2 regions of the Curtobacterium sp. SL109 genome follow, and region 2 is predicted to be linked to the other one. Evidence: riboswitches for the same ligand, from Rfam matches in the RefSeq annotation. Region 2 holds a riboswitch; the other holds the start of a gene.
What was found. A riboswitch is a leader RNA that binds a small molecule or an ion and turns the genes downstream of it on or off. The one in region 2 is predicted to bind thiamine pyrophosphate.

Region 1 (6,117 bases), 370 kb from region 2:
GTCGTTCCGCGGGCGGGCGCGGTGCCGCTCGGTGCGTGCGAGCCGGCCGGGTTCACCGGGCTGACGGCGTCCTGCGGTGCGTCGGGGCCTGGCGCGGCTGCGTCCTGGACCTCCACCGGGGTGGTCGTGACCACGTGGTCGGGCTCGGCGCGGAGCACGATCATCGAGCGCGCCGGCACGTCGAGGGGGGACCCGGCGTCGAGCACCTCGTCGCGGGCGCCCGGAGCGGCGGTGTCGATCCGGACCGTCCAGCCCGGGGAGTACTCCTCCGGGGGCAGGGTGAAGGTCACGGTGTCGTCGTGCGCGTTGAAGTACGTGATGAACGCCACGTCGGTGACCCGGTCACCGCGGGAGTCACGTCCGCGGATGCCGTCGCCGTTGAGGTACATGCCGACGCTCTTGCCGAAGCCGGAGTCCCAGTCCTCGGGCTCCATGGCCTCGCCGGACGGGGTCAGCCAGACCACGTCGGGCAGGGGCTCGTCCTGACCACGGCGGACCGGGCGCCCGTTGAAGTAGCGCGTGCGACGGAAGGTCGGGTGGTCGTGCCGGAGCTTCACGACGTCGGCCGTGAACTGCACGAGGTCGTCGTCCGCCGCGGCCCAGTCGATCCAGCTCAGCTCGGAGTCCTGCGCGTAGACGTTGTTGTTGCCGTGCTGGGTGCGCCCGAGCTCGTCGCCGTGCGCGATCATCGGCACGCCCTGGCTGAGCAGCAGCGTCGCGAGGAAGTTCCGGCGACGCTGCACCCGCAGCGCGTTCACGGACTCGTCGTCCGTCGGGCCCTCTTCCCCGGAGTTCCAGGACCGGTTGTGGCTCTCGCCGTCGTTGTTGTCCTCGCCGTTGGCGTCGTTGTGCTTCTCGTTGTAGGCCACCAGGTCGTACAGCGTGAAGCCGTCGTGCGCCGTGATGAAGTTGATGCTGGCCTTGGGCGTCCGGCCGTCGTGCTCGTAGAGGTCAGCCGACCCGGAGATCCGCGACGCGAACTCGCCGAGGGTCGAGGGCTCGCCCCGCCAGAAGTCCCGCACGGTGTCGCGGTACTTGCCGTTCCACTCCGACCACTGCGGCGGGAAGTTGCCGACCTGGTAGCCGCCGGGGCCGACGTCCCAGGGTTCGGCGATGAGCTTCACCTGCGACACGATCGGGTCCTGCTGGACGAGCTCGAAGAAGGCCGACAGGCGGTCCACCTCGTAGAACTCCCGCGCGAGCGCCGCGGCCAGGTCGAAGCGGAAGCCGTCGACGTGCATCTCGGTCACCCAGTAGCGCAGCGAGTCCATGATGAGCTGCAGCGAGTGCGGGTGGCCGACGTTGAGCGAGTTGCCGGTGCCCGTCACGTCCATGTAGTACCGCTTGTCGTCGTCCATCAGCCGGTAGTACGCGGCGTTGTCGATCCCGCGGAACGACAGCGTCGGGCCGAGGTGGTTGCCCTCTGCCGTGTGGTTGTAGACGACGTCGATGACGACCTCGATGCCGGCACGGTGGAGCTCGCGCACCATCGTCTTGAACTCCTGCACCTGCTGTCCGCCGTCGCCCGAGGACGAGTAGTGCGAGTGCGGCGCGAAGAACCCGATGGTGTTGTAGCCCCAGTAGTTCGACAGCCCCTTGTCCTGCAGGGTCGAGTCGTTGACGAACTGGTGCACGGGCATGAGCTCGAGCGTCGTCACGCCCAGCCGCTTGAGGTGCTCGATGACGGCCGGGTGCGAGACGCCGGCGTAGGTGCCGCGCTGCTCCTCGGGCACGTCGGGGTGCGTCTGCGTGAGGCCCTTGACGTGGGCCTCGTAGATGACGGTCTCGCCGTAGGGGGTCCGCGGAGCGCGGTCGCCCTGCCAGTCGAAGAAGGGGTTGATCACGACGCCCTTCACCATGTGCGACGCGGAGTCCTCGTCGTTGGTGGAGTCCGGGTCGCCGAACGTGTAGGAGAACAGCGACTGGTCCCAGTCGATGTCACCGCTCGTCGCCTTGGCGTACGGGTCGAGGAGCAGCTTCGCCGGGTTCGAGCGGACGCCGTTCGCCGGGTCGTACGGGGCGTGGACGCGGAAGCCGTACCGCTGTCCCGGGCCGATGTTGGGCAGGTACGCGTGCCAGACGTAGGCGTCGACCTCGACGAGGGGGACGCACTCCTCGGTGCCGTCCTCGTCGAAGAGGCAGAGCTCCACGCGGTCGGCCACCTCGCTGAACAGGGCGAAGTTCGTCCCGCTGCCGTCGTAGGTCGCGCCGAGCGGGTAGGGGTTGCCGGGCCAGGTGTGCAAACGTTCCTCCGTAGGTGGTTGCAGCAAACGTATCGGCGGGTCCCTGTGCTGTCCGCCGTGCCGGAGCCGTCAGTGGACAGCGTCCGGGCGTGCTCCGGGGTGTGGACAGCACGCGCGGTCGCCAGGACCGCGGGAGTAGCCTCGCGCCATGACCAACATCGTCACGCAGATCGCAGACAAGGTCCGCCCCGTCGGGGTCTCCACGAACTACGGGGACCCGGTGGAGGTCGGCGACCAGACCCTCATCCCGGTGTCCGTCGGCTGGTTCGGCTTCGGGGGCGGCGGCGACGACCAGAACGGTGGCGGCGGTGGCGGCGGGGCGACCCTCCCCGTCGGCGCGTACGTGCGTCGTCCCGGCAAGGACCTGGAGTTCGAGCCCAACCTCATCTCCCTGCTGGTCGTCAGCATCCCCGTCATCTGGGTGACCGGCACCGTCCTCCGCAAGCTCATCCGCGTCCTCAAGAAGTAGGGCTCCGAAGCAGTACACTGCTGGGACACACACGGGAGTCCGGGATCGCCGGGCTGAGAGGGAGCGAGCAGCGCTCCGACCGTCGAACCTGATCCGGGTCATGCCGGCGCAGGGAGGAGTCTCGAATGATGCCGTCCGGCACGCCCACCACCACCACCGCCCACTCGACGGCGGCGACGTCCGCGCCCAGGCGCTCCCTGCGCTGGCGGGTCGTCGACATCGTCGTCGCGAGTGTGCTCGCCGTCGCTGTCGGCGTCGTGTTCAAGCTCTGGGAGTTCGGCTACGAGCCGCTCTCCGCCGCGGTCGCGCTCCTGCTGCCCGGCACCCAGGCACTGTTCGGCGGGGTCTGGCTCCTCGCCGGGCCGATCGTCGCGATCATCGTGCGGAAGCCCGGTGCCGCGCTGTACGCCGAGATCGTCGCCGCGAGCGTCGAGGCCCTCCTCGGCACGCAGTGGGGGTGGAGCACGCTCGAGGCCGGCCTCGTCCAGGGCCTCGGCGCTGAGCTCGTCCTCGCGCTCTTCCTGTACCGCGTGTACCGCCTGCCGGTCGTGGTCCTCGCGGGCGCTGCCGCCGGCCTCGCGCTGGGCATCAACGACTCGGTCCTCTGGTACGCGGGTCTCGACGGCGCCTTCAAGGCGGTCTACATCGTCTGCGGCACCATCTCCGGCGCCGTGATCGCCGGCCTCGGCTCCTGGCTCGTCGTCCGGGCACTCGCCCGCACCGGCGTGCTGTCGTCCTTCGCGGTGGGCCGCGAGCACGCCAAGCGCCGTCCGTCGTCGGCAGCCTGAGCATGGCGGGCGCCCACCCCGCCCGGATCGAGTTCCGCGACTGGGGCTGGCGGTACGCCGAGCGTGACACCTGGGCCGTCCGCGGCGTCGACCTGGTCGTCGAGCCGGGGGAGCGCGTGGCCGTCGTCGGGCCGTCCGGCGCCGGCAAGTCCACGCTCCTCCGGGCCGTCGCAGCGGTCCTGCCCGACGAACCCGACCCCGACGACGACACCGCGGCCGAGGTCCGGGGCAGCGTGCTCGTCGACGGTACCCCGCCCGAGTCCGTCCGCGGCCGGGTCGGCCTCGTCATGCAGGACCCGGAGGCGCACACCGTCATGTCCCGCATCGGCGACGACGTGGCGTTCGGGTGCGAGAACACCGGGGTTCCACGCGCTGAGACGTGGGAGCGCGTCCGTTCCGCGCTGGACGTCGTCGGGCTCGACCTCGAGCTCGACCGGTCCACGACGATGCTCTCCGGCGGTCAGCGGCAGCGACTCGCGCTCGCCGGGGTGCTCGCGATGCGACCGGGCGCCCTGGTGCTCGACGAGCCGTGCGCGAACCTCGACCCGGACGGTGTGGAGCAGGTGCACGACGCGGTCCGGGCCCTCCTCGAGGACACCGGCGCCACGCTCCTGGTCGTCGAACACCGGATCGGCACGTGGCTCGACCTGGTCGACCGACTGGTGCTGCTCGAACCCGCCGGCGGTGTCGTCGCGGACGGCACCCCTGCCGAGGTGCTCCGGACCCACGGCGACGCCCTGACCGCCGCCGGCGTGTGGGTCCCCGGCTCCGAACCCGCCAGGGGCTCCGCCCGCCGCCCCCTTCTCACTCCAGAACGAGCGGGCGAAATGCCAGCGCATGATGAGCCACCCACCCCGGCATCCCGCCCGCTCGACCAGGACACGCTCCTCCGCGCCGAGCGCCTCGCCACCGCCCGCGGACGCCGCCAGCGCGTCGGCACGGGCATCGACCTCACCGTCACCCGCGGCCAGGTCCTCGCCGTCACCGGCCCGAACGGCGTCGGCAAGTCCACGCTCGGCCTGACGCTCGCCGGGCTCCTCCGCCCCGCCGACGGCACGCTCCTCGCCACCGAGGCCCTGTCGGACGGAGCCGGACCAGCACCCCACGCCTGGACCAGCCGCGCCCTCGCCGCGCGGATCGGCACCGTGTTCCAGGACCCCGAGCACCAGTTCGTCGCCCGCACCGTGCGCGCCGAGCTCGAGGCCGGCCCCTGCGCCCTCGGCCTCCCCGACGCTGCGGCCCGCGCCGACGACCTGCTCGACGCCTTCGCTCTCCGACACCTGGCGGACGCCAACCCCTTCACGCTGTCCGGCGGCGAGCAGCGTCGCCTCGCGATCGGCACCGTCGTCGCCACCCGCCCGCCGGTCGTGGTGCTCGACGAACCGACCTCCGGGCAGGACCGCGCCACCTGGCAGGCCGTCGTCGACCGTCTCGGTGCCCTCGCCGACAGCGGCACCGCGATCGTCGCGGTCACCCACGACCGTGACCTGGTCCGCGCGCTCGACGCGGACGAGGTCGTCCTCACCCCGACCGGCGCGCGACACGCACACGACGACACGGGCGTACCGGACGAGACGGGTGCACCAGGCGAGCCAGGCGCGCCAGGCGCACCAGGCGAGACGGACGCGACCACGGGAGGCGCGTGGTGACCGCCCCGACGACGCCAGCGTCCCCGTCGTGGCGAGGCGAGCCTCCCGTCCGGCGTGCCCACGGTGTGCACGCCGTCCAGCCGGTCGCCATGCTGCTCGGTGTGCTCGGACTCGGCGTCTGCCTCGTGCTGAGTCTCGACGTCGTGTCCGCTGCGGTCGCCCTGGCGATCGAGCTCGCACTGCTGCCGCTCCTGCGGATCCCGGTGCGGACGCTGGTGCTGCGGACGTCGCCGGTGCTGCTCGCGGTGCCCCTGACGGGTCTGAGCATCGCGCTGTACGGGCGCGCCTCCGGCCGGGAGTGGTTCGACCTCGGCTTCGCCCACGTCACCGACGGCTCCCTGGTGCTCGCGCTCGCGACGATGCTGCGCGTGCTCGCCGTGGGGATCCCGTCGGTCGCGCTGTTCGTCCGCGTGGACCCCACGGACCTGGCGGACGGGATGGGGCAGGTGCTGCGGCTGCCGGCCCGGTTCGTCCTCGGTGCGCTCGCGGCGATCCGGATGATGACGCTCCTCGGTGAGGACTGGCGACAGCTCGGCATGGCCCGGCGAGCCAGGGGACTCGGCGACACCGGACGCCTGCGTCGGGGTGCGTCGATGGCGTTCGCCCTGCTCGTCGTGGCGTTGCGTCGCGCGACGACGCTGGCCGTGGCGATGGAGTCTCGGGGCTTCGGCGCGCCCGGCACGCGCACGTGGGCGCGCCCGGCGCGGTTCGGCGGACCCGAGTGGGCGACGGTCGCGGTGCTCGTGGGCATCGGGCTGGTGTCGATCGCGGTGGCCGTCGCAGCGGGGACCTGGCGTGCCTGATCGGGCAGGTGTCGGTCCGGTCGCATCCTCCGATCAGGCGAGGTCGTCCGATCGGGTCGCGTCGCCTGCATCCGGCCGGGAGGCTCGGCTCGACTCGGTCACGTCGCTCGCCGCCCGCGCACGGGTCGCCTCCGCCGCCTCCGGCCGACGCTCCGTCGTCCTGGT
Region 2 (6,117 bases):
CCCGGGCACGAACGACACGGTCTCGAGGGTGTCCCCGAGGGCGATGGGCTCCGGCGCTGCCACGAACCCCTGTTCGTGCAGGTGGGCGAGGAGCCGGTGGACGGTGGGCGTCCAGGGGCCTGCCGGCCGGTGGACCCGGTCGTCGGCCTTCGTGATGCGCTCCATGGGAGTCTCCTGTCGCGGTCGTCTCCGTTGACGTGCCTTCGTCGTCGCGGTCGTCTGGCTGACCGCACCGGCGTGCAGGTCAGCGTAGCGGTCACCGGCGGAGTTGGCGCGATCCAACTGCAGACGTGCGCTTGTCGGCCCGGCCGCGCAGAGAAGGCGGACGCGGGACTGCAGCGGCGCCGCAGCGTGACCCGGCTGTGGGACTGCGGCGGCGTCGCGGCGTGAGCCGGCTGTGGGACTGCGGCGGCGTCGCGGGGTGGTCCGGTCGAGCGTGACTAGAGCCGTTCGCGGAGCCAGGACGGCCCCTGCACGCTGGCCCCGAGGGCGACCACGCGGTCCCGGAGCCCGCGGTCCGCCGTCACCACGACGACGGGTCCGTCACCGGCCGCCACGGCGTCGGCCGCCGCGGCCACGATGGCGTCGTCACCGGAGCCGGGCGCCCGCACGACGGCCACACCGGGCGTCCCGCCGACACCGTCGCCGCCCCCGGGACCCGTGGCCACGTCGGCACCGCGTGCGTCGCCCTCGAGCACCACGGTCCACCGCGGCCACCACGTGGCGGAGTCGAGCCCGAGGGCCTCGGCGGGCAGCCCCACCGCGGCGAGCGCCGTGCTCCCGTCGACGAGCCGGGTGGCGGCGCCGGAGCGGTCCTTCCACCAGCCGTCGGGCACGCTGCCGACGACGTTCGCGGCGTCGACGACGACGTGCGGGCTGGTGTCGAGCGTGGCGCGGAGTGCGGGCCAGGAGCGGCCGAAGCCCGGGTGCAGGGGAAGGTCGTCGACGGCCTCGACGGGGACCCAGTCGAGCGCCAGGCTCTCGCGGTCGGCGATGACGGGTTCGAAGGGCCGTGAGGCGCGGCCGACGACGGTCGTGTAGGTACAGAAGCCGAGGTCGAGCACGGCGGTGTGCCGGAGGTCGATGCCGTGGAGGGGCACGCCGGCTTCCTCGGCGGACTCGCGGAGTGCACCGGTGACGGCGTCCTCGTGCTGGTGCCGGGCGCCGCCGGGGATGCCCCAGGTGCCGCCGTGGTGGCTCCACTCGACGCGGTGCTGCAGGAGGACGCGGCCGTGGCCGTCGTCGACGAGGAGTCCGGAGGCGCCGAAGAGCCCCCATGCCTTGGTGCCGTCGGGTCCGTACGCCCAGGCGTCGCCGGGGTCGCGGGGGCCGGGCGGCGGACCGGGGGGCAGGACGTCTGGCACCTGTCCACCCTGGCACACGCGCCTGACATGCGTCGTGTACCGTGCTGCTCGAGACACGGGGTGCCGCGACCAGCGGCTGAGATCACACCCGTCGAACCTGCTCGAGCTCGTACTCGCGAAGGGATCGTCCATGGAGAACGCTGCGCCCGTGTGGCCAGAACGCACCGCCGAACTGCTCGAGGCCGTTCGTGCCAGGAGTCCCCTGGTGCAGTGCATCACGAACACCGTGGTGCAGAACGTGACGGCGAACGTCCTGCTCGCGCTCGGCGCCTCGGCCGCGATGGTCGACGTGCCGACGGAGGCCGGTCCGTTCGCCCGGGTCGCCGACGCCCTGCTGGTGAACACCGGCACGCCGCACGCGGAGCCCCGGGTGGCGTCGGTCGAGGCGGCGACCGCTGCCGTCGAGCACGGCACACCGTGGGTGCTCGACCCGGTCGCCGTGGGGTCGCTCCCGGTCCGGACGGCCCTGGCGCGGGACCTGCTCGCGATCGGCCCGACGGTGCTGCGCGGCAATGCCTCCGAGGTGCTCGCGCTGCTCGGCGCCTCCGCCGGTGGACGCGGGGTCGACAGCACGGCCGGCACCGACGACGCGCGTGCGGCTGCGGTCGACGCGGCCGGGAGGCTCGTGGGCGCGGTCGCCGTGTCCGGTCCCGTCGACCTGGTGGCCGGGTCCGGCGCCCCGGGCTGGTCGGGAACGGTCGTGCGGGTGGCGAACGGGTCGGAGCTGCTCACGCGGATCACGGGTGGCGGGTGCGCGCTCGGTGCCGTGATCGCGGCGTTCACCGCGGTGTCGCCGGAGGACCCGGGTGCTGCTGCCGTGGCCGGGACGCTCGTGCACACGGTCGCGGCGGAGCTCGCGGCGGCCGACGCCGGTGGCCCCGGCACGTTCCAGCCGCTGTTCCTCGACCGGTTGACGTCGCTGACCCCCGAGGACGTGCTCCGCGTGGCCCGGGTCACCGAGGAGCGTGCCGCGTGAGCGACGTCGGCGTGTACCTGGTGACCGACGGGATGCTGTGCGACCGGCACGGGATCGGGGTGCTCGGCGTCGTCCGGGCGGCCGTGCACGCGGGGGTCCGGATCGTGCAGGTGCGGGACAAGGACGCGAGCGCCAGGGACCTCCTCGCGCTGACGGTGGCCGTCGCCGACGCGGTGGGCGACCGGGCCGCGGTGGTCGTCGACGACCGGCTCGACGTCGCCCTGGCTGCCCGGCTCGCCGGACACCGGGTGGCGGGCGTGCACCTCGGGCAGTCCGACGTGCCGGTGTCCGCGGCGCGGGCGCTGCTCGGACCGGACGCGCACGTCGGACTGACTGCGAACACCCCGGCGCACCTCGACGCCCTGGTGCGGCTCCCCCGCGGGACCGTCGACCTGCTCGGGGTGGGGGTCGTGCACCCCACGACGACGAAGCCGGACCACCCGCCGGCGCTCGGGCACGACGGCTTCGCCAGGATCGCCGCGGCCACCGACCTGCCCTGCGTGGCGATCGGCGGGGTCGACCTCGACGACGTGGCGCCGCTGGCCGCCGCCGGTGCCGCGGGGGTCGCCGTCGTCTCCGGGATCTGCGCCGCGCCGGACCCCGGTGCGGCGGCCGCGGCCTACGTGGCGGCGTGGAGCGGTGGTGCCGGTCGCCCGCTCGGCGGACAGCCGAGTGGCGGACGGGTGTCGAGCCTCCCCGCCGGCGGTGTGCGGTGAGCGGGCCGGTGCGCGTGCTCAGCATCGCCGGGACCGACCCGACCGGTGGGGCCGGGCTGCAGGCGGACCTCAAGGCGATCGCGGCGCACGACGGCTACGGCATGGCGGTGGTGACCGCGGTGGTGGCGCAGAACACGCACGGGGTGCGGTCGGTGCACGTGCCGGACGTGACGGTGCTGCGGGACCAACTCGACGCGGTGTCGGACGACGTGGTCGTGGACGCGGTCAAGATCGGGATGCTCGGGACGACGGCGGTCGTCCGCGAGGTCACCGACTGGCTGCGGGCGCACCGGCCGCCCGTCGTGGTCGTCGACCCGGTGATGGTGGCCACGAGCGGCGACCGGCTGATCGACGCGGACGCCGAGGTCGCGATGACGGAGCTGTTCGCCCTCGCGGACCTGGTCACGCCGAACCGCAGCGAGCTGGCGGTGCTGGCTGGGCTCGCCGGAGTCGCCGGTTCCGAGACCGTCGACACGGACGCCGTCGGCGCGGCGCTGGCCGTCGCCCGGCGGTGGGACGTGCTCGTGCTGGCGAAGGGCGGGCACGCGGGCGGGAGCACCTCGGACGACGTGCTCGTCGCGCCCGACGGCGCCGTCCGGGTCTTCCGGGGTCCCCGGGTGCCGACGACGAACACGCACGGCACGGGGTGTTCGCTGTCGAGTGCGATCGCGACCCTCGCGGCACGGCACGGTGACTGGGAGCTCGCGGTCCGCGGGGCGAAGGACTGGCTGACGGCGGCGCTCGAGGGTGCCGACACGCTCGAGGTCGGGAGCGGCAACGGGCCGGTGGACCACGGGGCGCTGGTGCGACGGGCGCTCCCCCCGGTCCGGTCGACCGACCTGTGGTGGACCGACGCCGAGGAGCTGCTCGCGGCGACGATCGACACCCCGTTCCTGCGCGGGATGGCGGACGGCACGCTCGACCCCGACGTCTTCGCGGGGTACCTGGCGCAGGACGTGCACTACCTGCGGGCGTACGAGCGGCACCTCGGGTCGGTCGGGGCGCGTTCAGCGGGACCGGCGGCGGCGTTCTGGGCGGCTGCGGCTGCCGGGTGCGCCGAGGAGGCCGCCTCGTTGCACCACCGACGGCTCGCCGGCACCCGTGCCGACGACGCGGTCGACCCGACGTGCGCCGGCTACCTGGCGCACCTGACGGGCTGTGCGGAGGCGGACGACGTCGCCGTGCTCGCCGCCGCGGTGCTGCCGTGCTTCCGGGTCTACGCGTGGGTCGGAGCGCAGTTCGGCGCGGCCGCGGTCCTTCCCGGCGCGGGCGAGCTGCATCCGTACGCCGACTGGGTCACGGCGTACGGGGACCCCGGGTTCGCGGCGTCGAGCGCGGCGGCGACGGAGCACGTCGAGGACCTGGCGCGGGGAGCCTCCCCCGCCGTGCGCGGAGCGATGGCCCGGGCGTTCCGGGCGTCGGTCGCGTGGGAGCTGGCGTTCTTCCGGATGCCGACGGGCGACGCGGTGGGTGCGACGGGCGACGCGGTGGGCGCGTCGGGCTCCCCGGACGGGCGGGGCTACCGTGCTGCGGGCACCACGACGTCGGCGGTCGGGATGCTCGGGCTGACCGACGGCTCGGTCGCCCCCGGGGCGAGCCGCACCAGCTCCACGGCGAGCGCCGACCCGTCGACCGAGCAGCGCATCCAGGTGAAGTCGGGTTGACGCCGGCGGTCGGTGGGCGACCCGGGGTTGAGCAGGCGGAGGGCCCCGGTCGTCCCGCCGACCCCGGGGCCGGTGACGCGGGTGTCCCACGGGATGTGGGAGTGCCCGAAGACCAGCACGTCCGTCCCCGGGTACGTCGCTGCCGCACGGCGTTCCCGGCCGGTGGCGGCGCCGGTCTCGTGCACGAGGGCGATGCGGAGCTCCTCGACGTCGACGTGTTCGACCAGCGACAGGCGCTCCTCGAAGCCCGGCGCGTCGTCGTTGTTGCCGCGCACCCCGACGAACGACCGGCTGCGGGCCTGGAGCGTCTCGACCGTCGCCAGGTCGACCCAGTCCCCGGCGTGCACGACGAGGTCGGCGGCGTCGACGTCGGCCCAGAGCGCGGCTGGCAGGTCCTTCGCGCGCTTCGGCAGGTGGGTGTCGGACAGCAGCAGGAGCGAGGTGCTCACGCGTCGGGCACCCGGTTGGGCACGGGGAGCCCGGCCTCGTCCGCGGCGCCGTGGCGTTCGAGCAGTCCGGCGAGCAGGGCGATGTCGTCGTCCGACCAGCTGGCGATCCGCTCGTCGAGGGCGTCGCGGTGCAGCTGCACGGACCGTTCCAGCGCGGCGCACCCCGCCGGTGTCGCCTCGAGGGGCTTCGCGTTGCCTGTGCCGCCGTCCGTCGTGCGGATCAGGCCCGCGGCGAGGAGGCCGGCGAGCTGCCGGGAGATCGTCGACCGGTTCAGGCGCAGGTACCGGGCGATGTCGATGGCCATGCAGCCGGGGTGTTGCACGACGAAGTCGACGAGCGACTGGTCGACGACGCTCAGCACGGCGTCGTTGCCGCGGGCGCGGATGCTCGCACGGCGTGTGATGCGCGAGAGCTCCGTGTAGGCGCGTCCGATGTCAGCGTTGCGGACGTCGGACCTCGGGTGGTCCATCGTGCCTCCAGCTTGTTGCACGCCGGTGGGCCGGCGCTCTTCCCCTGCCGGTCACAGTACCGGCAGCCGTGGTGCCCCCTGGGGAGCGTCAGCCGCGGATCGCCGCCTGGAGCTCGTCGATGTCGAGCTTCACCATCTGCCGCATCGCCTCGAAGGCGCGGGCGGCCCCGGCTGGGTCTCCGCCGGCGCTCATCAGCTCGCCCCAGTTCGCCGGGGTGACCTGCCATGCGACCCCCCAGGCGTCGGTGAGCCAGCCGCACATCGACGGGGTGGCGCCGGCGTCGAGGAACGCGTCCCAGATCCGGTCGAGCTCCGCCTGGCCGTCGACGTCGATCTGGAACGAGATCGCGTCGGAGTGCGGGTGCCCGGGGCCGGCGTTCATCGCGCGGAAGGGCTGTCCGTGCAGGCGGAACGCCACGACCATGGTGGAGCCGTCGGGGAGGCGTTCGACGTGGTCGACCGAGGAGTCCGGGACCAC

Region 1: another riboswitch for thiamine pyrophosphate. It lies ahead of OVA28_RS09280 (ECF transporter S component); the one in region 2 lies ahead of thiM (hydroxyethylthiazole kinase).

Annotation. Positions count from the first base shown of each region.
Region 1 is NZ_JAPPRB010000002.1:1,635,463-1,641,579, forward strand. It holds gene glgX (glycogen debranching protein GlgX) at 1-2,243, opposite strand, end outside; gene OVA28_RS09275 (hypothetical protein) at 2,392-2,712, shown strand; TPP riboswitch at 2,735-2,844, shown strand; gene OVA28_RS09280 (ECF transporter S component) at 2,841-3,500, shown strand; gene OVA28_RS09285 (ABC transporter ATP-binding protein) at 3,503-5,149, shown strand; gene OVA28_RS09290 (energy-coupling factor transporter transmembrane component T family protein) at 5,239-5,952, shown strand; gene OVA28_RS09295 (ATP-binding protein) at 5,945-6,117, shown strand, end outside.
Region 2 is NZ_JAPPRB010000002.1:2,005,963-2,012,079, reverse strand. It holds gene OVA28_RS11025 (phosphotransferase enzyme family protein) at 1-165, opposite strand, end outside; gene OVA28_RS11020 (NUDIX domain-containing protein) at 441-1,364, opposite strand; TPP riboswitch at 1,411-1,506, shown strand; gene thiM (hydroxyethylthiazole kinase) at 1,495-2,340, shown strand; gene thiE (thiamine phosphate synthase) at 2,337-3,056, shown strand; partial or broken gene thiD (bifunctional hydroxymethylpyrimidine kinase/phosphomethylpyrimidine kinase) at 2,972-4,447, shown strand; gene OVA28_RS11000 (metallophosphoesterase family protein) at 4,576-5,169, opposite strand; gene OVA28_RS10995 (MarR family winged helix-turn-helix transcriptional regulator) at 5,166-5,639, opposite strand; gene OVA28_RS10990 (VOC family protein) at 5,728-6,117, opposite strand, start outside.